4 regions of the Allorhizobium sp. Av2 genome follow, and region 3 is predicted to be linked to each of the others. Evidence: predicted binding sites of a transcription regulator. Region 3 holds the regulator's gene; each other region holds the start of a gene.
What was found. Region 3 encodes LexA, which represses DNA repair genes until DNA is damaged. Its sites were predicted from a motif close to TGTTCNNNNTGTGTTCNG; they were not measured.
Positions count from the first base shown of each region.

Region 1: a site for LexA is predicted at 4,587-4,604, ahead of FS819_RS24885 (putative DNA modification/repair radical SAM protein). Genes of this name have one in related genera too.
Region 2: a site for LexA is predicted at 3,735-3,752, ahead of FS819_RS09325 (ATP-dependent helicase). Genes of this name have one in related genera too.
Region 4: a site for LexA is predicted at 3,284-3,301, ahead of parE (DNA topoisomerase IV subunit B). Genes of this name have one in related genera too.

Region 1 is NZ_CP192698.1:256,577-264,400, reverse strand. It holds gene FS819_RS24905 (LysE family translocator) at 64-693, opposite strand; gene FS819_RS24900 (Lrp/AsnC family transcriptional regulator) at 693-1,148, opposite strand; partial or broken gene FS819_RS24895 (IS6 family transposase) at 1,472-1,875, shown strand; gene FS819_RS24890 (UdgX family uracil-DNA binding protein) at 1,875-3,353, opposite strand; gene FS819_RS24885 (putative DNA modification/repair radical SAM protein) at 3,350-4,582, opposite strand; gene FS819_RS24880 (hypothetical protein) at 4,769-5,032, shown strand; gene FS819_RS24875 (hypothetical protein) at 5,079-5,306, shown strand; gene FS819_RS24870 (4-aminobutyrate--2-oxoglutarate transaminase) at 5,758-7,038, opposite strand; gene FS819_RS24865 (cupin domain-containing protein) at 7,180-7,824, shown strand, end outside.
Region 2 is NZ_CP192696.1:1,928,738-1,936,561, reverse strand. It holds gene FS819_RS09335 (glucose/quinate/shikimate family membrane-bound PQQ-dependent dehydrogenase) at 1-500, shown strand, start outside; gene FS819_RS09330 (DUF6074 family protein) at 855-1,136, shown strand; gene FS819_RS09325 (ATP-dependent helicase) at 1,170-3,692, opposite strand; gene pstS (phosphate ABC transporter substrate-binding protein PstS) at 3,993-5,042, shown strand; gene pstC (phosphate ABC transporter permease subunit PstC) at 5,351-6,325, shown strand; gene pstA (phosphate ABC transporter permease PstA) at 6,335-7,186, shown strand; gene pstB (phosphate ABC transporter ATP-binding protein PstB) at 7,223-7,824, shown strand, end outside.
Region 3 is NZ_CP192696.1:1,701,724-1,709,547, reverse strand. It holds gene gltA (citrate synthase) at 22-1,311, opposite strand; gene FS819_RS08205 (ComEC/Rec2 family competence protein) at 1,656-4,664, shown strand; gene lexA (transcriptional repressor LexA) at 4,645-5,364, opposite strand; gene FS819_RS08195 (pseudouridine-5'-phosphate glycosidase) at 5,755-6,678, opposite strand; gene FS819_RS08190 (carbohydrate kinase family protein) at 6,681-7,640, opposite strand.
Region 4 is NZ_CP192696.1:1,468,827-1,476,650, reverse strand. It holds gene tpiA (triose-phosphate isomerase) at 1-401, opposite strand, end outside; gene FS819_RS07135 (GGDEF domain-containing protein) at 967-2,163, shown strand; gene FS819_RS07130 (alpha/beta hydrolase) at 2,192-3,085, opposite strand; gene parE (DNA topoisomerase IV subunit B) at 3,387-5,510, shown strand; gene FS819_RS07120 (GNAT family N-acetyltransferase) at 5,559-6,044, opposite strand; gene FS819_RS07115 (hypothetical protein) at 6,179-6,577, shown strand; gene FS819_RS07110 (DUF2336 domain-containing protein) at 6,605-7,741, opposite strand; gene FS819_RS07105 (aldolase/citrate lyase/malate synthase family protein) at 7,816-7,824, shown strand, end outside.

The DNA.
Region 1 (7,824 bases), on a different replicon from region 3:
TTATCTTTACCATCAGCTCCGGTGAATGTGTTGACGGACACCAATCGCTAACGTCGTGCATCTTCATCGAGCAATCATGCCCCAAGCAATTGAACCGAGGGCAAAAAGCCCGAACGAGATCAATATCAGTCCGGACAAACGGGACACCCAGCGGGCAAAACTCGAGGGAAGGCGCTGTTGCGCCAATGCAATGCCGCCACTCAATAGGAACCACCACAGCAACGAGCCAAGGAAAACGCCTGCGACCACGAAAAATGCATTTGTCGCCCCCGATGCGTCAGCAAGGCCAAGACCCGCGAAAATTGCTGCAAAGGACAGAATGGTTACGGGGTTGGTGATCGTCAGGAAAAAGGTTGCAGCGATGGTACCGAAAAGATCGCGCGCTCCAACCTTGGCCGCGTCCGCGAGAGGTTTGGGCTTCAGGCTTTTCCAGCCGAGCCACACCATGAAAAGTCCACCGATGATTTTGAGCGGCGTATCGATTGTCGCGAGGGTCGCCGCGAAAGCGGAAAAACCAAGCGCTGCGAGACTGGCGTAGACGGCATCCGCCAGAGCAGTCCCAAAGCCGCCCGCCACCCCGGCCCAGAACCCACGTTCAAGGGTCCGGTTGATGCACAAGGCGCCGATGGGGCCGAGCGGGGCTGCGACAGCAAGACCAAGCACAATGCTTTTCAAAATGAGTGTCAGTTCCATCAGTCCAAACTTCCCTTCGGTATGAATGGTCCTGGCACCACGGATGAGAGAGCGATGATTGTCTCGCTACGTGCAAGGAATCTGTTCTGTTTCATTGCCGCCAGAAAGGCTTCGATTTCCACCAGCGACGCAACATGAACCTTGATCAGATAGGACCATTGCCCGGTTACATGGTGACATTCCGCAATAGCGGACTGAGAGGCTGCATAGGTACGAAAGCTGGCTTCGTCCGCATCCGCCGCCAATGCGATCCACACGAAGGCGATCACCGGCAAATCGAATGCGGATGGATCTGCATCAACGGTGACACGGCGGATCGCCCCACTCGCGGTCAGGCGTCTGATGCGCTCGTTCACGGCCGACGCGGAAAGCTCGACGATACTGCCTATATCGGCAAGCGAGCGGCGGGCGTCTTCGGCAAGAAGACTGATTATTTTGCGGTCTATGATATCCATATCCGCATAAAACCACGTAATTTTATCAAATACAAGATATTATGTGGCTTCCTTATGGTCGCCTTATTATTTATGGAATCTGCCAAACACAGGTGACGGCTCGTGTCCGTTCAAGGCGAAGATGACAGACGTCCAGGCAGATGCGGATCAGCTATTCATCCGACCCGCTATGCAGCTTCCTAAACCTGATTGAGGATTTTCACCGCAAGCGCCGCCTTGTCCTGCGGTAGGAAGCGTGCGTAATGCCGCTGAACAACATCCGATGTGTTCTGTCGGCACCCTAGAGTTAACCTGTCGGCGGTAGACCTGTGCGATCTTTCAGTATGACCCAAGTCCCTCGTGAACGCCTTTATCGTCGCCATCGGTTTCCAGCTGAAGTGATTGCCCACGCCGTGTGGCTCTATCTTCATTTTCCACCCAATCTGCGCATGGTCGAAGATCTGCTGGCGGCGCATGGCATCATCGTTTCGCACCAGACAGTGCGTCTCTGGGTGGAGCAATTCGGCCGTCACTTTGCGAACGATATCCGGAGACGATCCGCCGACCGGCTTGGCGACAACTGACAGCTCGATAGGGTCGTCATCTCGATTGGCGCCAAGAAACACTGGCTGTGGCGCGCTGTCGATCAAGATGGCTTCGTTATCGACGGGCGGTGCAGAGCCACCGCAATACCAAGGCCGCCAAACGACTGATGCGGAAACTTCTCAGAGGAAAGAAGCGATCCCCTTATGCAACAAGTCTACCGATCTGGCTTATGTCGTCTCGAAAGCGCGCGAGTTCTTCGTTTCTCTTGATCTCGTCTGGAATACGCAGCAGGTAGGAGGGATGAACGGTGACGAATAGATGTCGCGTTTCGTCCATGACAATTGGCCGGCTGCGGACATCCTCCAAACGGTCCTTTCGATCGGTGAGCGAAAACAGCGCGACCGCGCCCATGGCGACAATCAGTTTCGGTTTCACCATATCGATCTCTTTGGTGAGCCACCACCTGCAGTGCTGCACCTCTGCGATATTCGGGCGCTGATGGATACGGCGCTTTCCCCGTGGCTCATACTTGAAATGCTTCACCGCGTTGGTGACGTAGAGCGCCTGCCGGTCCAGGCCGACCTGCGCCAGAGCCTCGTCGAACACGCGGCCCGCCGGTCCGACGAACGGCCTGCCTGCGAGATCCTCCTGGTCCCCCGGCTGCTCTCCAACGATCATGATCTCTGCATCGACAGGCCCTTCGCCAAACACGGTCTGTGTTGCCCGGCAGGAGAGATCACATCGATTGCAGCGTCGGGCTTCCTGGCGCAGCGCGTCTATCGTGTCCGCTTCAGCCGCTGGCGCTGCGGGCACACGCGCGGCGGCGTCCTGGAGGCGATGATGGAAAGGGAGCGGCTCGCTTGCTTGGCGACGGGCCATATCCATCAGCTTGGCTTCCGCCCCGGCAATCAGGCCGGGAATAAGCTCTGCCTCCGGCAGGTTCTTCCAATATTTCTTCGGCATCTCCGTCATCATCATCTTCACCTTCAAGCGGGCGGGATTGAAGATGGATGCATAATATATGCGCCAGAGATCGTCGGTTTCATCGCGTATATCAGGCTTTACCGCCGGTTCGGTCGACGTCAGAAGTGTCTGGCCATCCCAGGACGCGGACCCGTGGGGCGTCAGGATAATCCAATCCATGTCATTGAACCGACGTTGGAAAAACGGCGCGACGCGCGCAACGATAAAGTGGTCAGGCTCAAACCAGGCGACAAAGCGCCGCCGGCCTGCAACACCAACAGGCAATGGCACTTCCTTGAAGCGCAGGAAGGCTGTCATCTTATGATAATCGCGCCCCACGGACTTCTGCATCCGGTACGCCAGCGCCACATCGGCATCCGTCTTCACCTCAAGAAGCTGCCTTTCCTGCCTCAACCGAAAGAGAAGGCGATACAGCAATGCGAAGCGGCCGGGATCGGAATGACACACAACGGCTTCTGCAAGCTGAAGGAAGGCTGCTGGGACGGACATCTGCGCCGTTCCACCTGTGGGTTCTGCCGGGCTTGGCGTGCTGCCCTCTTTGGATTGGCTTGCATCAGCACCAAACAAGCCCTGTTCATCACCGATAAGCCGCCAGTCGATTGCCTTTGGTTCGATCCCGGCCTGTAGGCATCGTCGCGCGGCCTCGCGCCATTCAGACAGATCACCGCGACCTTCGAGAAAGCAGGTCTCAGTCATAATAACGATAATTGTTCGGGCTTCGGCATGAACATCGCCCGCAAGTCGGCGCGATCGATCAAGCGATGCGGCGTCCAACCCTCAGCAATGATGAACGGCTGGACTTTTTTGAAGGACACGCCGAGACGCCCGATATCCTCGAGCCGCAGCCGCTTGAACCGCCGTGTTGAGAGAATGGATGTGACGGTCTTTGTGCCGAAGCCAGGCACACGCAGAAGCGCTTCCTTGTCGGCGAGATTGATGTCGACTGGAAATCGATCCCGATGGCCAAGCGCCCAGGCCAGTTTCGGATCGAGGTCGAGATCGAGCATGCCGTCTGGCCGTGCCGCCGTGATCTCTGCGATGTCGAACCCGTAGAATCGATAGAGCCAGTCTGCCTGATACAGTCGATGCTCCCGCATCAGCGGCGGCTTGATCAGCGGAAGGTTTTTCGACGAATCCGGGATCGGGCTGAAGGCGGAATAATAGACACGCTTCAAGCCATAGCTTCCATAGAGCCTCGCACTGGTGCCAAGGATGGTCGCATCGTCGGCAGCGTCGGCGCCGACGATCATCTGGGTGCTTTGCCCGGCGGGTGCGAACCTCTTTCGCCGCTTGGTCTGTAGGGTCGGGTCGGCCATTTCTTCGATCTTCAAGCGCAAATTGCCCATCGACTGACGAATGTTGTCGGGCCGCTTTTCCGGGGCGAATTTCCCGATGCCCGCATCGGTCGGCAATTCGATATTGATCGAAAGGCGATCGGCGTAGAGCCCGGCCTCTTCAATCAGTTGCGGCGATGCCTCGGGAATAGATTTGAGATGAATATAGCCATGGAAATTATGTGTCGTGCGCAATTCGCGAGCGATGCGGACCATCTCCTCCATTGTGTAATCGGAAGAGCGGATGATGCCAGAGGACAGAAAGAGACCCTCAATGTAATTGCGGCGGTAGAATTCGAGTGTCAGCCAGATGACGTCCTCAACCGAAAACCGCGCCCGCTCAACGTTGCTGGACGACCGGTTGATACAATACGCACAGTCGTAAATACAGAAATTCGTCATCAGGATTTTGAGAAGAGAAATGCATCGCCCGTCTGGCGCATAGGCATGGCAGATCCCGGAGCCCTCCGTCGATCCCAGCCCGCCCGCAGCTGCCGCGTTCCGCTTTGTCGTTCCGCTGGAGGCGCAAGACGCATCGTATTTTGCGGCATCCGACAGAATGGCGAGGCGTTCTTTGAGTGACTTTTTCATACAATGTTCACTAAATGTTCTAATCGTGTCTGTCAATATTTGCGCAGTCTACAGTTCGATCTCCTAGAAGGAGGCTCTGTCCGCGTCCCGGCACGGATGATAGCCTGAAGGCCCTGCGCCTGCGGTGTTTCTTGCGTTTTTAACGGGTAGGTCTTATATAGTTGATTGGAAATGGTGGTGATAACGATGTCGAGCGTTGCGTTTAAGGTATTGTCGACTTTGAACGCCCCTTACGGGACGGACCTTTCGGCTGCGCAACTCGCGTCCAAGATTGCCGATTTCGCGAGTGTTGAGACTTTCGATGCTTCGGCATTCTCATTCTATTCCGAAGTGAAAGCAGATCTCCAGCAACAGTTTCTGGATGAGATGAACATCGATCACGGGGTTGCATCCGAGATCGCCCAGAAATTCTCGCAGCTCGCCGGATACCCGCTTGCTCTCGCCGCTTGAGGGCTGTGCTGATGAGCCAATGGGAAAGCCTCTTCGACCACGCGACATGTTCGATATTGCTTGCGTCGCCAAGGCATATGGCGACACTTACGTTATCGAAGCTCTCCTGCCATTCAAGAACAAGGCCACCGCTGCCTTGGCAGTGGCGGAGCGAATGGATCCAGGCTTCGCGCGCGCGGTTATGAGGAAACTTCAGTACAGAGAGGGATATGCGGATATCCCGAAAACGGCGCAGGCAACGACAATCTCGCTTCTGAGAGCGGTGAGCGCGTAGGCGCAAGCGACGTCGGCCACTCCCTCTTCTGCGTCTTCGCGCTGATCTCTCAGGAGCCTGGGGAACGGTGGAGCGTTGCATTGAGGCAGGGCGCTATCGTATTACAAGCCGGATAGGTTGGGTGCTCGAGTGCCTTTTCGTTGAGCCGCATCGTGAAACCGGAAAAACCGATGCATCCACCATCTCTATCGCGTCCGGTTAACACGGCTCGCAGATGTATTGAACAGGTTCTGCGTCAGCTTTTACATCAAAGATGGATTGCATTTGTAATATGGCGGGCTTTTTCTATTATTTATATTTGCGCCAAGCCCAACAATTATTGATTTGCACTGAAAGCTGACCTGATATTTCCGGTCAGCTGACACATGCAAATCAATAGGCTGGCTGTTCAGATGTCCAAGTCGGTTCTGATCGCTAGAGCTTGGACAGGAGACCGTCCGAAATCATAGCGTCAAGTGTTCCTGGTGCAGGCGCGCAATGTCTCTTCGAGGATATCGAGCGCTTCGCTGAAGGTTTTCTCATCGATCGTCAGGGGAGCCAAAAAGCGGATGACATTGCCATAGACGCCGCAGGTCAGAAGAATCAGCCCCTTTTCCAGGGCCATGGTCCGCACCTTGTTGGTGAATTCGGCATCCGGTGTCTTGGAACCGGGCAGGTTGAATTCCACGGCGTTCATGAAACCGAGACCGCGGATGTCGGCGATTTCAGGCACGGCATCCGACAGCGAATGAAGTCTTTGCTTAAGGCGGTTGCCGAGCGACATGGCGCGATCTGCCAATTGCTCTTCCTCAATCACATCGAGGACGGCATTGCCGGCGGCGATGCCGATCGGATTGCCGCCATAGGTGCCGCCCAGACCACCTGGGCCTGGCGCGTCCATGATCTCCGCCCGGCCGGTAACAGCCGCGATGGGGAAGCCGCCACCGAGGCCCTTGGCCATTGTGGTGATATCGGCAACGACGCCGAAATGCTCCATGGCGAAAAGCTTGCCGGTGCGCGCAAAGCCTGTCTGGACTTCATCCGCGATCAGCAGGATTCCGTGCTTGTCGGCAATCTGGCGCAGCTTCTGCATGAAAAGCCGGGGTACTTCGTAAAATCCGCCTTCGCCCTGCACGGGTTCGATGATGAAGGCTGCAACGCGCTCCGGATCGACGTCGGCCTTAAAGAGCTTGTCGAGCACAGCCAACGAATCCTCTATCGTCTGGCCGTGCAGTTCGACCGGGAAGGGGACATGGAAGACATCCGGCATCATCGCCCCGAAGCCGACCTTGTAGGGGGTAACCTTGCCCGTCAACGTCATGCCCATGAAGGTGCGGCCGTGGAAGGCGCCGGTGAAGGCGATGACGGCAGAACGGTTGGTTGCTGCCCGGGCGATCTTGACGGCGTTCTCGACCGCCTCGGCGCCGGTCGTCACAAAAATCGTCTTCTTCTCGAAATTTCCCGGCACGGCCTGGTTGAGGCGCTCGGCAAGGCGCACATAGTTCTCGTAGGGGATGACCTGATGGCAGGTATGCGTGAAGCAATCGAGTTGAGCCTTCACAGCAGCAATCACCTTCGGGTGGCGATGACCGGTATTGACGACGGCGATCCCGGCCGCAAAGTCAATATAACGGCGGCCCTCGACGTCCCAGATCTCGGCATTTTCGGCCCGCTCGGCATAGACCTGGGTTGTCACGCCGACGCCGCGCGAGATGGCATTCGTGCGGCGTGCCGCGAGTTCCAAATTCTGCATTGAAAACACCTTCGAGCCTGGGGTTATCGGAAGTTGCAAGGATGATGTCGAAAAATATCTACATTTTTTCGGTAGACTTGCAATGCCCATCACACAGCCGCTAGAAAAAAAACAACGCACTTAAGCCATGCTGGAAATAGGATGCAAAACACCCGCCTTAAAATCGCCGAAGCTGCCCGGATGTCCGGTGTTTCGCAATCGACTCTGAGGCTTTGGGAACAGCAGGGGCTGATCGAGCCAGCCCGCACGCTATCGGGGCAGAGGCTTTACGATTCCACGGTTCTGGAGCGCATTGCCAAGATTGCCTGGTTGCGCAGCGAAAGAGGGCTGAACCCGGCTGCAATCAAAGAGGAACTGGGGAATCCTGAAACGGGGCAGAAGGGACTCGAGGTGGTTGAGCCGGCGACCGACCTGGCGGCGATTGGCGCGAGGGTCCGGCAAATGCGCAGGCTGTCACATCAAACCCTGGAGGCGGTGGCCCGGGCGACAGGAGCCTCCGTCTCGCAGCTTTCGACGTTCGAGCGCACCTCCCAGGGTATTTCCATCACCGTTCTTCACGACCTGGCCAAGCACTTCGGCACCACGGTTGCCGATCTGAACGGTCATCCAACCCAGCAGCAGAGCGTTTCAGTGGTGCGTGACGGCGAGTGGATGACATGGCCGACGACATCGATGGGTGTTTCCATCCATTCCCTTGCCGCCGGGGCGCGGCAGATGGAATGTCATCGGTTTGATCTGGCGCCCGGCGCGTCCAGCGAAGGGGCTTATCGGCATGAGGGCGAGGAA
Region 2 (7,824 bases), 230 kb from region 3:
CGCGTGATCAGGTTCCGGCCAAGGGCCAGGACGAAAAAGGCTCGGAACAGGGGCTGAACCGCAATGACGGCGCGCCCTATGCCGTGAAAATGGGGCCGTTCCTGTCGCCCATCGGTGTTCCCTGCCAGGCGCCGCCATGGGGTACGGTTGCCGCTGTCGATCTGAAAACCGGCAAGATCGCCTATCAGCACCGCAATGGCACCGTGCATGACATGACGCCGCTGCCGCTGCCCTTCAAGGTCGGCGTACCCGGCATCGGTGGGCCGATGATTACCAAGGGCGGGGTCGCTTTCCTCGGTGCTGCCGTCGATAATTATCTGCGCGCCTATGACCTCGCCACAGGCAAGGTTCTCTGGGAAGGCCGGCTTCCGGCTGGCGGCCAGGCGACGCCGATGAGCTACGAGCTGAACGGCAAGCAATATGTTGTCATGGTCGCTGGCGGCCACGGTTCAATCGGCACCAAGCCGGGGGACTACGTGATCGCCTATACGCTGCCGTAAATTTGGCACGACGGTGGCCTTGTTCACCCCCTCATCCGGCTGCCGCAACCTTCTCCCCACAAGGGGGAGAAGGGCCTATGTCTTACCCTACCTCTCCAATAACGCGAGCTGTGAAGCGAAAGCGGCGGCGGTTGTCCCTCGCCCCCTTGTGGGGAGAGGGGTGCCGAGCGCAGCGGAGGCGGGGTGAGTGCTTACGCCCCGAGGTAGATTTCACAGAAAGCAATCCAGCCCCTTCCGGTTTTGACCGGGAGGGGTCTTCTTTTGGAACAATTGATTCAAATGTCCTTCCGCTACGGCAACCAAACCTTAACCATGAAGCCGTAAAACGAATCATCAGTATAAAGGATGGTTCGTATGCCCAACACTGCCGCCAAGCTTGAACCCGTCGTCTCGACGCTGGCTTTCTTCCCGCTGGCCAGCCGCCGTGATATGGTGCGCGGTGCCGCCGTGACGCTGGACCGCCTGCAAGGCAACGATGCCACCATCTACTGGCGCGCCACCTGCCGCCAGCTCGGCGCCGAACTCCTCGACCTCGGCTGCCCCGAAGACGTGATGCGCGGCGAGATCATGAATTTCCAGGACGCCGTGCAAATGGAACTGATGTGGCTGCATCGCAATGAAGAAGCCCGGGGGTAAGGGTAATTCTGGGCGCAAGATAAGCTTTTGTCGTTAAGCCCGCTCCACAAACCCGTCCAGCACCCGCTTCTGCCCAGCCCGATCAAAATCAATCGTCAGCTTATTCCCCTCAACGACAGACACATTGCCATTGCCGAACTTGATGTGGAACACGCGGTCGCCGACTGTGAACTTTGATGGTTCGGTGCTGGTGGATTTGGCGACCAACTGGCCGTCGATGGTTTGGCCGCGGGGGCCGCTTTCGCCGTAGCCGATGCGTTCCACGGCGTGGCCGGAGCGGCTGCCCCAGTTTTCGCGGGTGGCGTCGGTTTTGTTGGCCTGGGCGCGTTTCCAGCCGGGGGTGGAGTAGGAATTGGCAAATGGCTCCTGCTTGTCGAAGCGGGACTGGCCGTAGCCGCCGCGTCCATAGCCGCCATAGCTGGTTTCCACCTCCGCCACTTCCACATGGGCGGGCGGCAGTTCATCGAGGAAGCGTGACGGCATGGTCGATTGCCAGAGGCCATGGATGCGCCGGTTGGAAACGAACCACAGGTGACAGCGGCGCTTGGCGCGCGTCAGGCCGACATAGGCCAGCCGCCGTTCTTCCTCCAGCGCGGCACGTCCGCCTTCATCCAGAGCACGTTGATGCGGAAACAGGCCTTCTTCCCAGCCGGGCAGAAACACGGTCTCGAATTCCAGCCCCTTGGCGGAATGCAGCGTCATGATCGATACGGCGTCGAGATTTTCGTTGGTCTCGGCATCCATCACCAGCGAGACATGCTCCATGAAGCTGCGCATGCTCTCGAAGGCTTCCATCGAGCGGATCAGTTCCTTCAGGTTTTCCAGCCGCCCCGGCGCTTCCGCCGATTTGTCGTTCTGCCACATGGCGGTATAGCCGCTCTCATCGAGGATCTGCTCAGCAAGCTCGGTATGCGGCGTGTTTTCCAGCAGATCCTGCCAGCGGCGGAAATCCGTCACCACGTCAAACAGCGCCTTGCGCGCCTTCGGCTTCAATTCATCGGTCTCGATAATGTCGGAGGCCGCCGCCAGCATCGGAATATCCCGTTTGCGGGCATAGTCATGCAGGGTGCGCACCGTGGTATCGCCTAACCCGCGCTTCGGCGTATTGACGATCCGCTCGAAGGCCAGGTCGTCGGCGGGCTGGCAGACCATGCGGAAATAGGCCATGGCATCGCGGATTTCCAACCGCTCGTAAAAGCGCGGACCGCCAATAACCCGGTAATTCAGCCCAAGCGTTACGAACCGGTCTTCAAACTCGCGCATCTGGAAGGAGGCGCGCACCAGAATGGCCATGTCGTTGAGCTTATGCTGGTTGCGTTGCAACTGCTCGATTTCCTCGCCAACTGCACGGGCTTCCTCCTCCGAATCCCAGGCGGCATGCACCACGACTTTTTCGTCGTTCGGATCGACCCGGTCGGTAAACAGCGTCTTGCCCAGACGCCCCTCGTTATGGGCAATCAGGAACCCGGCAGCGCCAAGAATATGCTCTGTCGAGCGGTAATTGCGCTCCAGCTTGATGACTTTCGCGCCCGGAAAATCCTTCTCGAAGCGCAGGATGTTGTCCACTTCGGCCCCACGCCAGCCATAGATCGACTGGTCATCATCACCAACGCAGCAGATGTTTACTGTGCCGTTTGTGACCTTGCCGTCAGCGCTTCTGCTGCTTGGCCGCTGGGCCAACAGCCGCAGCCACATATATTGCGCCGTGTTGGTGTCCTGATACTCATCGACAAGAATATAGCGGAAGCGCTGGTGATAGTCCTTCAGCACATCCGGATTGGCGCGGAACATGCGGATCGGGTGCAGCAGAAGATCGCCGAAATCGCAGGCATTCAGGCTTTTCAGCCGGGCCTGGTAGGCGGCGTAAAGCTCGCGGCCCTTGCCATTGCCAAAGGCGCGGGCGTCGCCTTCGGGGATCTGCGCCGGGTCGAGGCCCTTGTTTTTCCAGCCGTCGATCATTCCGGCAAACATTTTGGCGGGCCAGCGCTTGTCGTCCAGCCCTTCGGCCTGGATGATCTGCTTGATCAGCCGCACCACGTCATCGGTATCGAGAATGGTGAAATCCGAGGTCAGGCCGACCAGCTCGGCATGGCGGCGCAAAAGCTTGACGCCGATGGAGTGGAATGTGCCGAGCCACGGCATGCCCTCGACAGCGCCGCCAACCAGGACGCCGACGCGTTCCTTCATCTCGCGGGCTGCCTTGTTGGTGAAGGTCACGGAGAGGATCTGGCTGGGGAAAGCGCGGCCGGTGGCCAGAATATGTGCGATACGGGTGGTCAACACCCGCGTCTTGCCGGTGCCTGCACCGGCCAGCACCAGAACGGGACCATCCAGGGTTTCGACCGCTTCGCGCTGTTCCGGGTTGAGGCCGGAGAGATAATCCGGGTTGCGGTTCTGGTCGCGCGCGGCCATGGCCCGCGCTGCAATGCCCAATCCGCCGCCCGCAGGCGTCGTGGTTTCCTTTTCCGGCGTAGCCGTGGCCTTTCCTCCCGCTGGGGAGGTGCGGGGTGCAGGCTCTTCGTCGAAGAAGGGAATATCGTCAAAACCGTTGCTCATGTCCTTCAATGTAGTGATTCTACCTCGAAAGGCCAGTGAAAACGTTCTTGTTTCATTCCAGATTCAGCGGTGGGTCAGTGAAGAGAGGAAAAAACCTCCCTTAAAAGACGGTCAGAAACCTGATTGCAAATGGAAGGAAAATCACGCCAGCTTGCCTGAAAATCACAGCCGCGTGATGCCGCTCGCTGGTCGGAATTTTGTCACGAAAGCTTCATGGAAGCGACTTACGCCAATTCCAGTGTCGCTCGAAAAGCCGCTGGGGCTTTGAGAGATTGCTCGACGAACACGGGGATTATTCCGATGACTTTCATGAAAAAGATCGCCACGGGTGCGGCGCTTGCCGCCTTTTCGGTCGCCTTTACCGGTGCGGCTTTTGCCGCCGATATTTCCGGTGCCGGTTCCAGCTTCATCTATCCTGTGTTTTCCAAATGGGGTGAAGCCTACAAAGCCAAGACCGGCATCAGCTTGAACTATCAGTCCATCGGTTCCGGCGGCGGCATCAAGCAGGTCGAAGCCAAGACCGTCACCTTCGGCGCTACCGACAAGCCGCTGAGCGACGAAGAACTCACCAAGAACGGCCTGACCCAGTTTCCGATGGTGATGGGCGGCATCGTGCCGATGTACAATATCGAAGGCGTCAAGCCGGGCGAACTGGTGCTGGATGGCAAGGCGCTCGAAGCCATTTACATGGGTACGATCACCAAGTGGAACGACCCGGCGATTGTAGCCCTCAACAAGGGCGTCAAGCTGCCTGAGCAAGCCATCGTTGTCGTGCATCGCGCCGACGGTTCCGGCACGACCTTCAACTTCACCGATTACCTCAGCAAGGTTTCCGCCGAGTGGAAGAGCAAGATCGGCTCCGACACTGCTGTCGAATGGCCGGTCGGTATCGGTGCCAAGGGGTCTGAAGGCGTTGCCAACACGGTCAAGCAGACGGCTGGCGCTATCGGCTATAACGAATATGCCTATGTGATCCAGAACAAGCTTGGCTATGCCAAGATGAAGAATGACGCCGGCAAGGTGGTCGAGCCTTCGCTGGACAGCTTTGCTGCTGCCGCTGCCAATGCCGATTGGGCCGGTGCCAAGAATTTCAATGTCGTCATCACCAATCAGCCCGGCGAAAAGAGCTGGCCGATTGCTGCTTCCACCTGGGTGCTGATCCATAAGGACCCTGTCGACAAGGACGCCACCGAAGCCGCGCTGAAGTTCTTCGCCTGGGCCTACAAGGATGGCACCGGTGAAGCCAAGGCGCTGGAATATGTCGCTATTCCCAAGCCGGTTGTGAAGCTGATCGAAAACTCCTGGGATAGCATCCAGAAGGACGGCAAGCCGGTCTTCAAGGCGATGTAATTGGGGCCATCTAAGGTCGGGCATTCCGAAATTTCGATAGAAGACAGCGGACGGTTCCACCGCCCGCTCAGTTTATTGCCAAATTTCGATCTCGGCATTTCGTCACCCTCGGGCCTGTCCCGAGGGTCTGCCGTCGCTGAATAAGCAATTGACGTTGTTGATTAAATTAACGTGCTTAGATGCTCGGCACAAGGCCGAGCATGACGTCGAGGATAAATGCGGACTTTGTCAGCAGTCTGAGCGGATGGTTCCACCGCCCGCTATTTGCGTCTTGGCCTGCCAAAAAGCTCCTGCGAGAAAGTTTCTGCATGACTGCCACCCATCAACCGACCATGAGCGAGGACGAGCTAAGAACAGCTGCCGCCAAGCGGGTGCGCTTTGCCGATGCAGTGTTCATCCGCGCCACCTGGCTTTGCGCCATGCTGGTTATGGTCGCATTGCTCGGGGTATTCCTGTCGCTGCTGATCGAATCCTTGCCGACCTGGCGCGAATTCGGCCTATCCTTCCTGTGGAACGAACGCTGGAGCCCGGCCAAGGACATTTACGGGGCCGCCGCACCGATTTACGGCACGTTGATTACCTCGGTTATCGGCCTGGTGATCGGCGTTCCCGTCAGCTTCGGCATCGCTATTTTTCTCACTGAAATGTGTCCGCCGCTGCTGCAACGGCCCATCGGCACGGCCATTGAGCTTCTGGCTGGCATTCCCAGCATTATTTACGGGCTCTGGGGCTTCTTTGTGCTGGCGCCGATCATGCAATCCGTGGTGCAGCCAGCTCTGATTGCCACATTCGGCCATCTGCCTGTTCTCGGTCTGCTGTTCAGCGGCGCACCTTATGGCATCGGTCTTCTGACGGCGGGGATCGTGCTGGCGATTATGGTCATTCCATTCATCGCCTCTGTCACCCGCGACGTGTTCGGCACAGTGCCGGTGCTGCTCAGGGAATCGGCCTATGGCATGGGCATGACCACCTGGGAAGTCGTCTTCCACATCATCATTCCCTATACGCGGCGCGGCTTGATCGGTGGCGTCATGCTGGGCCTTGGCCGGGCGCTGGGCGAAACCATGGCGGTGACCTTTGTGATCGGCAATTCACACCGGATCGCCACCTCGCTGCTGTCGCCCGCCACGACGATTTCGGCTTCGATTGCCAATGAGTTTTCTGAGGCGACGTCGGATCTCTATACGTCCAGTCTGGTGGCGCTCGGTCTCATCCTGTTCTTCATTACCTTTGCAGTGCTGGCGCTTGCCAAGTGGCTCATCGGGCGCAGCGAAAGTTTTTGAGGCCAGCCGATGTCGATTGTTTCCCGCCGCTATCTCGTCAACCGTATCGCCCTTGGCCTGTCGCTGGCCTCGGCCATTCTTGGTCTCGCCGTTCTGGCGGCTATCCTGTGGACGCTGTTCAGCAATGGTCTACAAGCGATCACGCTTGACCTCTTCACCAAGATGACGCCGCCGCCGGGTTCCGATGGCGGTCTTGCCAATGCCATCTACGGCTCCTTCATGATGACGCTGCTGGCAACCGTGGTGGCAACGCCAATCGGTATTCTGGCCGGCACCTATCTTGCGGAATACGGGCGCGGCACCAAGCTTGGCATGGTGGCGATCTTCGTCAACGATATCCTGCTGGCCGCACCGTCCATCGTCATCGGCCTGTTTGTCTATACGCTGCTGGTCGTGCCGTTCCGGCATTTCTCCGGCTATGCCGGTGCCGCTTCGCTGGCGTTGATTGCCATTCCGGTCATCAACCGCACCACCCAGGATATGCTGGCGCTGGTGCCGGATGCGATGCGCGAGGCGGCCGCAGCGCTTGGCGCGCCGCGCTGGAAAATCATGACCTCGGTAATCTGGCGCAGCGCCCGCTCCGGCATGTTGACCGGCGTGCTTCTGGCTGTCGCCCGGATCAGCGGCGAGACGGCACCTTTGCTGTTTACCGCGCTCAACAATCAATACTGGACCGCCGATCTCAGCCAGCCGATCGCCAACCTGCCGGTTGTGATTTTCCAGTTCGCCATGAGCCCCTATGAGGATTGGCAGCGGCTGGCCTGGGGCGGGGCGTTGCTGATCACGGTGACGATCCTGGTTTTGAATATCGTCGCACGAAGCCTGTCGGCGGGTTTGTTGTTCGGAAAGAAGGAAAGATAGATGCAAATGTCTGATACGGGTACAAGGACGCCCCTGATGCGCGCACCTCTGCAAGCCTTCAATCCGTCCGATATCGGCCGCCCTATCAAGGTTGAGGCCAAGCAGCTGTCGTTTTATTACCAGAACGGCTATCAGGCGATCAAAAATGTCGATCTCGGCCTGCGAGATCGCACGGTCACCGCCTTTATCGGCCCGTCCGGCTGTGGGAAATCGACCCTGCTGCGGATTTTCAATCGGATGTACGATCTCTATCCGGGTCAGAAGGTGACGGGCGAGGTTTTGCTCGACGGACGCGATATTCTCAACCCATCGGAAGACCTGAACCGGTTGCGGGCCAAGATCGGCATGGTCTTTCAAAAGCCGACACCGTTTCCGATGTCGATCTATGAGAATATCGCTTTCGGCATTCGCCTTTATGAAAGGCTTTCCAAGCCGGATATGGACAATCGCGTTGAAGCAGCCCTTCAGGAGGCAGCGCTTTGGGGCGAGGTGAAGGACAAGCTGCACCAGAGCGGTCTTGGGCTTTCCGGTGGGCAGCAGCAGCGCCTGTGCATTGCCCGCGCCATTGCCGTCAAGCCGTCCGTGCTGCTGCTGGACGAACCAGCCTCGGCGCTCGATCCGATCTCGACCAGCAAGCT
Region 3 (7,824 bases):
CATAAGACAGGATATTGCCGATCAGCGCTTGGCGACGGGCAGGTAGTCGCGCTTGGGTGCGCCGGTGTAAAGCTGGCGCGGGCGACCGATACGCTGCTGCGGATCTTCGATCATTTCGTTCCACTGCGCAATCCAGCCGACGGTGCGCGCCAGTGCGAACAGAACGGTGAACATTTCCGTCGGGAAGCCGAGGGCACGAAGCGTAATGCCGGAATAGAAATCGACATTCGGATAGAGCTTTTTCTCGATGAAATATTCGTCGCTCAAGGCGATCTTTTCCAGCTCGAGCGCGACCTGCATCAGCGGATCGCCTGCATTGCCTGTTGCTTCCAGCACTTCATACATGGTCTTCTGCATGATCTTGGCGCGCGGGTCGTAGTTCTTGTAGACCCGGTGACCGAAGCCCATCAGGCGGAACGGATCGTTCTTGTCCTTGGCGCGGGCGATATATTCCGGAATCCGGTCAACCGTGCCGATTTCCCGCAGCATGTTCAGGGCCGCTTCATTGGCGCCGCCATGGGCAGGGCCCCAGAGGCAGGCGATGCCAGCCGCGATGCAGGCAAACGGATTTGCACCCGACGAGCCAGCCAGGCGCACCGTGGAGGTGGAGGCGTTCTGCTCGTGATCTGCATGCAGGATGAAGATCCGATCCATGGCGCGGGCCAGAACCGGGTTGACCTTGTATTCCTCGCAAGGCACGGCAAAGCACATGTTGAGGAAGTTGGCGGCGTAATCCAGATCGTTCTTGGGATAAACGAAAGGCTGGCCGATGTGATACTTATAAGCCATGGCGGCGATGGTCGGCATCTTGGCGATCATCCGCAGGCTGGCAACCATGCGCTGGTGCGGATCAGTGATGTCGGTCGAGTCGTGGTAGAAAGCCGACAATGCGCCGACCGTACCGACCATGACTGCCATCGGATGGGCGTCGCGACGATAGCCTGAGAAGAATTTCGACATCTGCTCATGCACCATAGTGTGATGCGTGACGCGGTGATCGAAGTCTTTTTTCTGAGCAACTGTCGGCAGTTCGCCGTAGAGCAGCAGGTAGCAGACTTCCAGGAAGTCGCCTTTTTCAGCCAGCTGTTCGATAGGGTAGCCGCGGTGCAGCAGCACGCCTTCGTCGCCGTCGATATAGGTGATCTTCGATTCGCATGATGCCGTGGAGGTGAATCCGGGATCATAGGTAAACTTGCCGGTATGCTTATAAAGAGCGCCGATGTCGATAACATCGGGGCCGATCGTGCCGCTTCGCACGTCAAGATCGACGGCCTTGTCCTCAATCTTCAAGTTTGCGCTTTGTTCCGTCATGGTGATCCTCCGGATATAGGCGGGAGACGCAGCTTTCGCCTTGTCCCAGGTTAAGCGTTGCAATTAGCTATATGATCCAGAGGTTAATGCCAAGCTATCCAAAGGACAAAGTGTGCATTGCAATAAATCGGCACTTGCATTGCAGGCATGCGTTATTGCCAGAACTTCTTTTCTTGGTTTATACCCCCTTTCTCCTACAGCTTTTGATTGATAGTCTGGCGTTAGCAGCAAGGTAAGATGTGTTGCCGAATTATTATAAAAGCAATTTTCAGGGGCCTCGCCGCTCGTTTTCAATGCTTTGAAGGCGGGTGGCATAGCAGGGCACCGGGGCGACGGCAGGATCGATGCCGGATACGGCGGAATGGGAACTGGTCAGGCAAAAAGAAGCGCTTACCGCGCGCGCCTTGCCATGGGATCGGCGCTCTTCCAAAACCCTGTTTGACGAGCTTCTGCGGCGCCCGGACATAGAGCCGGAAGGCGAAGCGGAAACCCCTGATTTCGACGGGAACTTCACTGCATCGCCTCTTCTGGTCTCCCGCTGGCAGCGCTTTCTGCGTGCTATCCACCGGGACGCTCTGCAGGAGCTTGCCTATGGCCGGACATTTCTGTTTTTGCCCGTTCTGCTTGGGCTCGGTGCGATCTGGTGGTTTACCCGTCCTCAGGACCTTCCCCGCTTGCCGATCCTCCTGACTTTCTGTGCGGCCGGAGTGGTCTGGCTGCGGGTCCGCTACCGTCATCCTGTTCTGGCCGCTGTCTGCGGCATTGCAACTCTCGGTCTCGCCGGCATGTTGCTGGCCGATGTGCAAACCGCGCGGCTGAATACGATCATCATCGACAGTGCAGTGACGACGGTGGTGCGCGGGAAAGTGGTTTCTGTAGAGCCGAATGCGGACGGCAATCAAAGATATGTGATTGCACTGCACCAAACACGGTTCCCCAGCCTGAAGCGCATGCCGCAGCAGGTAGCGCTTCTGGCCCGCGGCGCGCATGAGCCCTTCAATCCCGGCGACTGGATCGAGGGCAGGGCGCGGCTCTCCCCGCCATCCGGACCTGCCTTGCCAGGCCTGAACGATTTTGCTTTTTCCTCCTATTTTACCGGCACAGGGGCGATTGGCTATTTTTATCAGCCTCCAAAGCGATTCCCGCCGGGACCAGACATCGCGCCGCCGGATTTTTGGGAACGAGCGGGAATCAGGCTTGATGAAATGACACAGGAATTGCGCAATGGCATTTCCGACCGTATCAGGGTCATCGTGCCGGGCGACGCTGGCGCATTTGCCGTAGCGATTGTGACCGGCGAGCGGCGCGGCCTTTCGGAGGAGGCCAATAACGATCTTCGCGTTTCCGGCCTTGCCCATATCATCTCGATTTCCGGTCTGCATATGGCGCTGGCCGGTGGACTGTTCTTCGTGGGGATCCGGCGCCTCTTGAGCCTTGTGCCTGGTATGGCGGAGGCCCGCTCGATCAAGAAGATTGCCGCAGCAGGGGCGATTGCCACCACGACCGGCTATTTTTTGATTTCCGGCTATGACATTGCCGCCCAGCGTGCCTATTTGATGATGGTCATCATGCTATCGGCGGCGTTCTTCGACCGGCCTGTGCTCAGCCTGCGCAATGCAGCGCTGGCGGCTATCCTGGTGATTCTCCTCTCGCCGTCGCAGGTGATGGGGCCGAGCTTGCAAATGTCCTTTGCGGCTACTTTTGCCCTGATCGCCGGTTTCGACCTGTGGCGCCAGCGCCCGCGATTGCCTCCCATCCTGCCGGCTATCCCGGTGCTGACAGTGTTGAAGCCGTTGATGACGGTGGTCAGCGGTATTCTGATGACCTCAGCACTTGGCGGTTTTTCCACCGCAATGTTTTCAGCGGCGCATTTCCATCGGGTAGGATTGCACGGGTTGGAGGCAAATCTTCTGGCCGCGCCTCTGATGTCGATGCTTGTCATGCCGGCGGCGATGATCGGTGTGTTGCTCATGCCTTTCGGTCTGGACCAATGGCCGATCCAGTTGATGGGGCTTGGCCTTGAGGGCGTGTTGCTGATTGCCAATAAAGTGGCGAGCTGGGGTGCGGGCTTTACCTTCGGCCGGTTCGAATGGTGGTTTCTGCCGGTCTCGGCGACGGGTCTGCTGATACTGACCCTGATGAAGACGCGGCTGAGGCTGATTGGTGTGGCAATGATGCTGACGGCGTTTGGCTATGAGGCGATAAAAACCGATCCGCCACTGCCTGATCTTGCCGTAACCGAAGATGGTCAACTGTTTGCTCTGTTTCGGACCGACGACCGCAATGTCTTGACCGTTGCCACCAACAAGAAGCGTCCGCCGGGTTTCGTTTTCAACCAATGGCGCTCAGTGCTCGACATTGCCGATCCGATTGCGCCTGAAATATTGCCCAAGCTGGCAGCTGTCGAAATGGAAAAAGGCCAACAGGGAGCGGGGGAAACAACGCGGGCCGGAAAAACAAAACCAAAGACGGGCGGCCAAAATGCCAAGGGAAGGGAGCCGGTCGAGCCACAACAGGCTATGGCGGAGATGAGGGTGGCAAAGGAGAAGGCCGATAAAAAACCTGATCTTTTCCATTGCCGCACCGATGCCTTTTGCCTGGCAAGACTCAGCAATGGTTGGACAGTCAGCCTGGTACAGAACCGCGACTATAGCCAGGCCGCCTGCGCCCTGTCCGACCTGATCGTCTCGACTGAGGTCAGTCGCGATGCCGTCTGCAAGGCGCCGATGGCATCAACTGCTTCCTCTGAAAACACCGGAATGACCGTTATCCGGGACGCTACGGAAGACGGCACTGGGTTGGACGTTGAAAATGAACGGATGATGGCCGATGATGATGTGCTGGCATCTGACAACAGCAGCCCGTCCGTTCGCTCCCAAACGATTAGCCGGACGCAAGCGGGAGAGATTTCTGCAGCCAGTGCAACTACGGTACCGGGGCAGGACGTTGCCGTGCACACGGATAGCCACGTGACGGGCGGTGCCTCAAACTCGGACCAGAATTCCCCGTCCCGAATAGAATCGGGTGAACCTCTCGCGTTCTCGCAAACCGAGAAGGCCGCTACCGCTGGAACGATGCTGTCACGTCCCCCGAAAGTCCTGACCCGTAACGATTTGCGACGGTTCGGTGCAATGGAAATCACGCTTGGTGATCCCGCCACACGAACGCTGCATATCGTTACGGCATTTCAAAATCAGTATCGGCCCTGGACTCGCCATCGTTATTTCGACTGGCGCAGCAATCGCTATGACCGGCCGGATGGTACGGCCCACGCCAATGTTCCATCTGCTGCCAGCGACGACGCCCAGTCAGGCGCTGGAGATGGCAGAGAGCTTAGTGATAGCGACGAATAAGACCGACGAGCTTGCCCTGGATTTTTACCCGGTCCGGTCCGAAAATCCGGGTTTCATAGGCCGGATTGGCAGCTTCCAGCGCGATCGACGCCCCACGGCGGCGGAAGCGTTTCAAGGTGGCTTCCTCGTCGTCTACCAGAGCAACGACGATATCGCCCGGATTGGCCGTGGTGGCGTTGCGGATGATCACCGTGTCACCATCGAGAATGCCGGCTTCGATCATCGAATCGCCTTTGACCTCAAGGGCGTAATGTTCGCCGCTGCCCAGCATTTCCATCGGCACGGAAATGTCATGGGTGTTGTTCTGGATAGCGGAGATCGGCACGCCTGCCGCGATACGGCCCATCACTGGTATGGATGAGGAATTGCGTACTTCCTCGACCGGTTTGGCCGGAGCGGATGGCACTGCCTGCAACTTGCCTCGGCTGCCTTCAATGACGGATGGCGAAAATCCTGTGCGTCGGGGCGGTATGCTGGACGTCATGGCCTCCGGCAGCTTGATCACTTCCAGTGCTCGCGCGCGATTTGGCAAGCGACGGATGAAGCCGCGCTCTTCCAAAGCGGTGATCAGCCGGTGAATGCCGGATTTGGAGGCGAGGTCCAGAGCGTCCTTCATTTCATCGAAGGAGGGCGGCACCCCAGACTCCTTCATGCGCTCGTGTATAAACAGCAAAAGTTCCTGTTGCTTGCGAGTCAGCATTGGGACCTACCCTTTGAATTATGAAACAAATACAGAACATACGCTATCTGTTCCAGTTGTGTTCCGCAAGTCCTTCTTGCAAATTTCCTTCGATGACGCACCGATAGACGGTCTTGAGAAGGAGCGGGACCAGAAGCATCCTTTAAATATGGGAGGTTGAGAGGCTCGTATCGAAACAGTAAGTCTTTGCTTTCTTGATCTGACGCCTGTCAGTTGGGAATTGGCAGAAAGAGAGAGAAAATGGATACTATCTAAAAGGTGAAATTGCAGAATGAAATTTTGTTGCAAGTCGGTGCAGCACGCATAGGCAACGGTAAAACAACGACAATAATCTGTCGCAGAGTTTGATCGGGGACATTATCACCCCCGATCCGCTTCGATATCAGTGGCTTACAGCATCGCGACGGCAATTTCCGCTGCAAGACGCGCGTTGTTTTCCACCAACGCGATATTGGTAATCAGGCTGCGGCCGTCGGTGAGGTGATAGATTGCGTCGAGCAGGAAAGGCGTCACGGCTTTGCCGGTGATTTCCTCGCGTTCGGCAGCGGCCAACGCCCGGCCAATATAGATTTCCATCTCCTCGCGCGCAATTTCGTCTGCTTCCGGCACGGGATTGGCGATCAACATGCCGCCGTCGACGCCCAATTGGTCGCGTACCTTCTGGAAATTGGCAATTGCCGCCGGGCTTTCCAGTTTGAGTGGGCTTTTCAAGCCCGATTCTCTCGACCAGAAGGCTGGAAACTCGTCGCTGTCGTAAGTCACGACAGGTACGCCACGGGTTTCCAAGACTTCCAAGGTCTTGGGAATATCAAGAATGGCTTTTGCTCCGGCGCAGACGACGATGACCGGAGTACGCGCCAGTTCTTCCAGGTCGGCTGAAATGTCGAAGCTTTCTTCTGCGCCACGATGCACGCCGCCGATGCCGCCGGTGGCAAAAACTGAGATGTTGGCGCGGGCGGCGGCGATCATCGTCGCGGCTACCGTGGTAGCGCCGGTGCGGCGTTCGGCAATGGCGTAAGCGAGATCGGCACGAGAGACTTTTAGGACATCAGTCATTTGCGCCAGTTTTTGCAGCTGATCTTCTTCCAGCCCGATATGCAAAACGCCTTCAATCACTGCAATGGTCGCTGGGACCGCACCACCGTCGCGAATGATTGCCTCCACGCTTTGCGCCATCTCGACATTTTTCGGATAGGGCATGCCATGGGTGATAATGGTGGATTCCAGCGCGACTATTGGAGCGTTGCGCGTCTTGGCCGCAGCCACTTCGCGGGCGTAAACGATGGGCAGGAGCGGGGAAATCGAACGGGTCATGATCAGGAACTCGTTTGGCGGGAAAGGGCGCGCGGCTCGCCAACAAGGCCAAGGCGCACGGCGAGGCGATCTGCGGTGAGATCCTCGTCTGTTGCCCTGTCTGATAGCAGGGTCAGGCCAGCCAAGGCAACACCGTGGCGCAACGCCAGCGGCAAGGGACTGTCATTCACTCTTTGCGAAAGCACTCCTGCACAAAGCGAATCTCCAGCCCCAGTCACATCGGCCAGTGCTTCCAGTGGCGGTGGCGTCAGGGCGTAGTCACCATTTGCATCGAAAGCCACGACCGGTCCTGCACCATTGGTGACAACGCCGCCATGCAGGCCCTTAGCGCGAAGCAGGTCCGGCCAGTCATTGGGATCATCCGGCCTTGACTCAGTCAGTACCGCGGCTTCGGCGCTATTGAGAAATAGCATGTCGAGGCTGTCGAGGCAGGGGGCGTATCGCACCACCTTGGCCGGTGAAATGCCAATGCCAGCAAGAGGTTTGCCAAGCTCGCGCGCCAGGGCCGCAATTGCCTCCAGCGTCTCTTGCGGCAGGTTGGCATCGACCAACACATATCGAGTGGCCTCGAAAGCCTCGCGAACGGCGCGTACTTTCAGACGGCGCGGCGTGAACAAACGGTAGAGCTCCATATCGGCCAAGCCGATCACCAGATTGCCGTCTTTTTCTAAAATAGCAGTGTAGCTTGGTGTGTTTCGATCCAGAAAGGTGAAAGGCCGGTCATCGACTCCAGCCGCTTCGGCTGCGACCGCCACCCGCTGGCCAAGCGCATCGCCGCCGCGGGGGCTGATCATGGCGACACTCAGCCCAAGACGTGCCAGCGCGCGCGCCGCGTTAAAACCACCACCACCCGGTTCTTCCAACCACCGCCCTGGATTGCTGGCACCAGGGATGGTTTCCGCATCGATGCGTCCGCGCCGATCAATGTGCGCGCCGCCCAAAACGAGAATATCGAGACTCATACCTGCCAGCCTCCTGGAAACAGTGAAAATTCGAATCGCGAAGGCGCCATTCCGAAGGATGTAATGGGCTGGAAACCAATTTCTCTTAACGGCCAATGCCATGGAAACATTAAGAGAACACCCGTCGGATTAAAAAATAAACACAAAGACTTGGGCAAGACTTGCAAAAGCGGAACAAACCATG
Region 4 (7,824 bases), 230 kb from region 3:
GTCTCGCCAATGCAGATGATGGCCGTCAGTTCCGCCGCATGAGCCGCAACCGCTTTGGCGCGCACCAGATGATCGGTTTCTGCGTGATCGGTACGGCGTTCGGAGTGACCGACAATGACATGAGTTCCGAAGCAATCGGCGACCATTTCCGCCGAAATGTCACCGGTATGGGCACCAGACGCATTCTGATGGCAATCCTGCGCACCAATAAGCAGCGGACTGTCGTCGCAGAGCGCGGTTGCCACGTAAAGCAGCGTGGCCGGCGGGCAAATCAGACTGTCCACTTTTTCGCTGAGCGGTCCTTTCACGCCTTCGGCCATCGCCTTGATCTGATCAAGCGCGTCGCGGGTTCCGTTCATCTTCCAATTGCCCGCAACAAGCGGACGTACATCTGGTGTCATATCGATCCAACCCACCCTGATTCCATGACCCTGATCCGCCGGAAACCGCTTTTTCGCGCCTCAACCGACACCAGGGAAATCATAAACAATAATCTTCCACATTAAAGCGCGGCGTATTCCATTGAATTCAACGATGTCGCGCTTTGTTTTATTTTCCGCATGTCCGTTATCGTTCAACTGATTCCAGTTGAACGCGACAGGCTATAGACACCCTATAAAAGGACGTGGCGGCAAAAAAGGCAAGTTGCAATGCAACATGCCGTTAATTCATGCAGGATGGCAACTTAACCCTGTGATTTTAGGGATTAAAACAGAGATTTTTCTAGGAAAAATGGGAGACTGATTTTCCGAAAAGACAAATGAAAACAAGAAAAGATTCGAGTCTCTCTGTTTCAATCCGATGCTGCCAAACTCTTGAACCAAATCCTGGGCGGCCTGTTTAACAGATTCGTTCTTCGCAAGACTTTTAAATTGTTTTGATATTTCTTAACGCCGACGCTTCTCCAAAGCCACGTTTCGGCGTATGCGGAAAGCTTGTTTCCCCTTAGCCAACCGGAGAGCCGCAATGGCCACCGTATCCCTTGAAGCCATCGACCGGCAAATTGCCCGCGGCTTCCCGGCGTTGCGGTTCAGCCCTGCCTTAGAATCGGAATTTCTTCAAGAATATGTCGCCCATCGCGTCAAGCTGACACCATTCTGGGCAGTGGTCGGCACGCTTATCTACGACGCCGTTTTCATCGGTGACGCGACGATGATGGCCGATGTGTTCGACAAACTGCTGATCGTACGCTTCGGGATCTTCACGCCTTTCGCAATTATAAGCGTGCTTGCCGTCAGACGCTGGCGCACGGCCCTTAATTACGAACTTCTGTCGCTGGGAATAGGCACACTCAGCATTCTCCTGCCGATGTCGGTCGCAATCTACAGCCAAAGTCCGTACATGTTTGTTTATCAGAACGGCAATGTCGCGGCTTTCCTGTTCTTCGTCATTGCGCTGCGGCCACGGTTTCATATCGTGGTGATCGGCCTGACGCTGATGTGCGGCGTACTGCTGAAAACCGCAAAGCTGAACGGCTCGTTCGACGACATCACCTATAGCGGGCTGATCAGTTTCTACATCACAATCGCAATTTTCCTGGCGCTCGGTGCCTATTTTCTCGAACATGCCGATCGAATGAATTTCCTCAACAGGCTGCGCGCCGGCCTGCTGCAACAGCAATTGGAACACAATGCCGCCCGTGACGAGTTGAGCGGACTGCTGAACCGTCGCTCGCTGGTGCAGGTTGCGACCGACATGTGGAAAGGCAAAATGCCGGCAAAACATGTTTGCGCCATCATGCTCGATATCGATGATTTCAAGCTTTACAACGATGTGCATGGCCATCTGGAAGGGGATGAATGTCTGCGCACCGTCAGCCAGTGTATTCGCGACAATGCCGGTGAAAAAGGCTTCGCCTTTCGCTACGGCGGCGAGGAAATGCTCGTTTTGCTGCCAAATACCGATGTCGACACCGCCTGTGCGATAGCAGAGGCCATCCGCCAGGCCATCGAGTGCATGAACATCCCGCACTTGGGCAAAGGCAGGGGCCAGGTGACAACAGCAAGTCTGGGCGTAGCGGAAGGCCCCACGGCAACAGCTTCATTGGAAGACCTGCTGAACCGCGCCGACGCGGCCCTTTACGAGGCAAAGCGCAGCGGGCGCAATCGTGTCTGCGTGAGCGGGTCAACGCAGCTCGATCTGGAATTTGCCAGGGAGAACTGAAACCCGGCGCTCCCAAAAACAGGAGTTTCTAGCGGATCAGCCAGTTGAGAACGGCGCGCCAGTCGGTCATGCGCACCGGCGTCCCATGAGAACCGGTCAGAAACAACGTGAAACGGGTTGGATAGCCGGTGCGGTGCAGGCGTTCGTAAAGCGCGATCTGGTCGCCAGCGGCGTAGACGCTGTCGCGGCTGCCATGGGTAAACCACATCGGCAGCTTGCGTTTGAAGGCCGCACTGGCAGTAAAATCCGGATCGCTGGCTCCGCCCAGAATGGCCATGCCGGACAGTTTGGCAACGATTCGCTCGTCACGGGTCAGGCCCCAACAGATGAAACTGCCCATGGACGCGCAGGACACCACCACCGGACGCCCACCGGAATGGGCCGAGGCATAATCGATCAGAGCGGCGACCTGCGTTACCCCCGATTGGTCGAAGGATCGCACGGAAGGTGCGTAATAGGTTCCACCATTGTCGCTGGCGAGATTTTTCAGCCGGTTGAAATTGCCGCCGAATTTGTAGTCATCGGCTCCAAGGCGGCGGTCCCCGCCCCGGCCGTGAATGAAGATCACCGTGAAGGCTGCACCATCAGCAGGTCCGGTCCTCGTTACGTCCAGCTTGCCGGCATCACCGAGATCCAGCGTCTCGTCCTTTTGCTGGTGACGCACACCAAGCGAGACGTAGGCGGATTTGACCCGGCGCTCAGGAATTTCGTCGCGGCCATTGATGTCGCGCATTTCCTGATAGTCAATGGTCTGGAAATCGCCCTTGTCGCGGCTTTCCAGCACGGTCTGGCCGGAAAACAGCTCGTCCTTGAACGGTTTGAGGCTAAAGGCGGGCGCACTCGTTGCAGGCAAAGAGCTGGCGACCGAGCAAAGAGCGGCCAGAACCACGGGGGCGAACAAATGAACTGTGGACATCCGCATCGGGATCAGGTCTCCTTAACGGCGCAGCCTTGCCACGCCGTCACGAGAAACGCAAAAGTTTTCCTTGAAAACAGGCTGAATGGACATGGTTTGACCAAGTGCGACATAATTCTCCCGCGTCCTTGCCGCAACAGGCAATAAAGGAATGGGCGTACTTGAACGCAATCGGTTGATTGTTGCCGAGAATATGCGCTAATCAGGAACAAACCGGAAACTGTGCTGCACGGGCCAGAGACTGACGGGCACATGCCCTATCGCGAGACAGAATTCTTCACGGTGCTCCGCTGAAGACCACAAGCAAATGACAGACAAGATCATGGACGATAACAACGACCTTTTCGCTGCCCTGCCGTCGACGCCCCCCAAGGCGGCGAAGACGCAGAAAGGTGCTGCCGATGTGGCGGCGGCTAGTGCCACGACTGTTACTGCCGCCCAGCCGGAAACCCCGGCCAAGGCAGTGGCTTTCGGCTCAGCCACGCCCGCCTCCACTGGCAATCCCGACGATTATGGCGCGTCCTCCATCCGTGTTCTGGAAGGGCTGGAGCCGGTGCGGATGCGTCCCGGCATGTATATCGGCGGCACGGACGAAAAGGCCCTGCACCATCTGTTTGCCGAGGTGATCGACAATTCGATGGACGAGGCGGTGGCAGGCCATGCCAATTTCATCGATGTCCATCTGGATGCCGAAGGCTTTCTGACGGTTTCCGACAATGGTCGCGGCATTCCCGTCGAGCTGCATCCGCAGGTTCCGGGCAAATCCACCCTTGAAGTGATCATGACCAAGCTGCATGCGGGCGGCAAATTCGACGGCAAGGCCTATGAGACTTCCGGTGGCTTGCACGGGGTCGGCGTATCCGTCGTCAATGCGCTGTCTGATCTGCTGGAAGTGGAAGTGGCCCGCAATCGCAAGCTCTATCGCCAGCGGTTTTCGCGCGGCGTGCCGCTGGGCGGGTTGGAAGAATTGGGCGATGTCCATAACCGGCGTGGTACGCGGGTGCGCTTTCACCCCGATCCGCAGATCTTCGGTGATCACGCGAAATTCGATCCGGGCCGGATTTTCCGCATGGCCCGCTCCAAGGCCTATCTGTTCGGCGGCGTGGAAATCCGCTGGTCCTGCGATCCGGCGATCCTGACCACCGGCGGCGACATCCCGGATAAGGCAGTGTTTCACTTCCCCGGCGGGTTGAAGGATTATCTGGCCGCGACCCTGGGCAAGGAATTTACCGTCACCCGCGAAATTTTTGCCGGCAAGACCGAAAAGACCGGCGGCCATGGCGCGATGGAATGGGCGATCACCTGGTATGGCGGCGATCCGCAGGTTCATTCCTATTGCAACACCATTCCGACCCCAGAAGGCGGCACGCATGAGGCCGGTTTGCGCATTGCGCTGACCAAAGGCTTGAAGAATTATGCCGAACTGACCCAGAACAAGCGTGCCCAGCAAATCAGCACCGATGACGTGATGATTTCGGCGGTCGGCATGTTGTCGGTTTTCATCCGCGAACCGGAATTTGTCGGTCAGACCAAGGACAAGCTGGCGACGGTCGAGGCGCAGCGTCTGGTCGAAAACGCCCTGCGCGATCCGTTCGACCATTATCTGGCTGACAATCCGAATGAAGCAGCCAAGCTGTTGGACTGGGTGATCGAGCGGGCCGAGGAACGGCTGCGGCGGCGCAAGGAAAAGGAAGTCAACCGAAAGACCGCGGTGCGCAAGCTGCGCCTGCCCGGCAAGCTGGCGGATTGCGCCCAGAACACCGCCGAGGGCGCGGAACTGTTCATCGTTGAGGGAGATTCGGCTGGCGGCTCTGCCAAGCAGGCCCGTAATCGCTCCAACCAGGCCATTCTGCCCTTGCGCGGCAAGATCCTCAATGTCGGGAGCGCCAGCCGTGAAAAGCTGATGGCCAACCAGCAGATCGCGGACCTGATCCAGGCGCTTGGCTGTGGCACCCGCACCAAATATCGTGATGAAGACCTGCGCTATGAGCGCATCGTCATCATGACCGATGCCGATGTGGACGGCGCCCATATCGCTTCACTTCTGATCACGTTTTTCTATCAGGAAATGCCGGAACTGATCCGGGGCAATCATCTCTATCTCGCCGTGCCGCCGCTCTACGTGATCCGGCAGGGCGCAAAGACGGTCTATGCCCGCGACGACGCCCACCGTGCCGAACTGATGGAAACCACCTTCAAAGGCAAGAAAGTCGAAATCGGTCGCTTCAAAGGTCTCGGCGAAATGATGCCAGCCCAGTTGAAGGAAACCACCATGGACCCGGCCAAGCGGATGCTGCTGAAAGTCGAGATCGACGACGTCGATTTCGAAGGCACCCGTGATGCCGTGGACGCGTTGATGGGCACAAAACCGGAAGCCCGCTTCCGGTTTATTCAAGACCGGGCAGCCTTCGCGGAAAATCTGGATATTTAACCTTTCAACAGGAACGGCTGAAACCAAACAGATTTTGGGCTCGGCTATTCAAGCTGATGGATTTTCCAGGCGTTTTTCCATGAACAGGCTGAGCGGATCGGGACGGTATGAGCCGAATGGCGGGATTTCCTCAAAACCGGCCTTTCGGTAAAGACCAATCGCTTCCGGCTGGCTGATGCCCGTCTCAAGGCGCAATGCTTCAAGGCCAAGCTTTTTTGCCTGGTCTTCCAGCGCCGTCATTAGCTTTTTGCCGAGGGACAGGCCTCTTGATTGCGGGTCGACAAACATCCGCTTGATCTCCGCCGTGCCATCGCCAGCCTCGACAATTGCGGCACAGCCCACCACCTGCCCTTCATGGCGCGCCACGAAAAAATGGACATCAGGCTTTTCCAGGGATGACACGTCGAGAAGATGGTTGCTTTCCGCTGGATAGAGAGCAGCCATATAAGCATCGGAGAGATCCAGCAACCGGATCACGTCGGGCTGGCGGGGCGGCTCAATGGTGATTGCCAAAAGAGGATTGTTCACGGACATCTATCGATCCTGAGAGACCTCCGACCGGACAAAACAGATTATGCGTTATAATTTTCTGTTCGAGGGCCGATTGGTCTTGGTTGCGCCAATCTTGTTGCGTTACTGATAACTTTACTGACTGGAAGGACGAGCCGATGCAAGCCTCACTCGTGATCATGACCATTCTGGGATGCAATGACAGCGTCAGCCAATGCCAGTATATCGCCACCGCCGAGCAGCGCTGGGTTTCGGTGGAATTGTGCAATCGCGATACGGAAAATGTGCTGGGCCAATATTCCAATGTGAATTTCCCCAGCGTCGTTGCCTTTTGCCAGCAGCAGACGGTGACACCTCCACAGACAACCGTGACAGCGGTCCCAGCAACACCAACCGATCCGGTACCTGAAGCTGAAAAGCGGTCTCTGGCTGATCGTGCCATCAACAGTGTAAAACAGGTTCTGCCCGGCAAGGAGGATATCAAGATGGTATTCACCACCCCGGTGCATGTGGTCACCGATACCTATGCTTGGGCTGCGAAAAAACTGACCAAATAAACCGGAACGACCACATCCCAGAAGAGATCAGGCTGCATCGACCACAAGATGTGCGGCATATTGGCGGGCCTGTCGGCGCTCGTCCTGGTGAAGCATGGTTTCCACCAGATCCAACAATTGCCGCGCTGCTTCGCTCGACGCCAGCTTGCTGCCCTTGGCAAGAAGCGGCTGGCAAATACTGCCGATCTCACCATGGGTCGCCGTCTGCACAGCATGACGCCAAAGCAGCACGGCTTCAACGAACAGCGGTGCGATTGTGTGGTCAAGACCGGCTGAAAGAAGCAGCGCCCGCACAGCATGCATGCGGCCCGTTGCCAGAATCGAGCGCACCCGGCGCTCCTGCAAACCACTCAGCGATTCGATGGCGCTGGCGAAGAAATCCACCTTGCCTCGGCACAGAAGTTCGATCAGCAAGGCGGGCGTCAATTGGCCATTGATGCGCATCTGCTCGACCAGATCGGGAATTTCATCAAAGCTGACTTCACCGGCAATCACTGCGGCTGCGCTGACGCCGATTTCGCGGTTCAGCCGAGTGAGCTTGCTTTCCCCAAGGGAAAATCGCAGTAGGCCGGAGGCCGCAAGCGCCTGACTGGCTTGTGAAACCAGCAGGTGCCTCGCCCGACCCGGCAAGTCCAGCCGCTCCAGCAAGACACCCCTCACCGCGTCATGGGTGCCGTGGCGCTCAGCCAGTCGCAGTAGGCTGAAAGGTGAAATGGCGGCGGTGGGATTATCGAGCAGAACCAGACATTCCGGCAGGTCGCCAATCTCGCTAAGGGCGGCGGCAACGGCAGAGGAAAGCTGTGGACGCGCGGCAATGAAGGCCCGCGTCATGCCGCTGCCTCGACCGGCCAGATCAACCAGGTCACGGTCTTGCAGCACGGGCGAGCAGAGAATGACCCGAGAGGCGATCTCCGGCTGGTCTTCACATAAGGAGATCAGGATGGCGCGCGGCGCCTCAGCCGAACAGGCCAGCGCCTCGGCCAGCGCCAGCCGCACTTTGGGTGAGGGATCGTCCAGAAGATAGGTCATGGCGACGTAGGTGGAGCGCCGGTCGTCTTCGGTCATCGGGGAATGCAGATAGGCCCGGCCCAGCGCATTGGCGGCCTTCGCCCGGTCGCACGCCTTTGCGGTTTCAGACCAGCGAAAGAAAGCCTTTACAAGCACTGACAACCCCAATCAAAACTAAACCCGACCCATTGCCATTATGGTATGCGAGAAAAGTTTAAGATTGGTTCACCATGTCGATT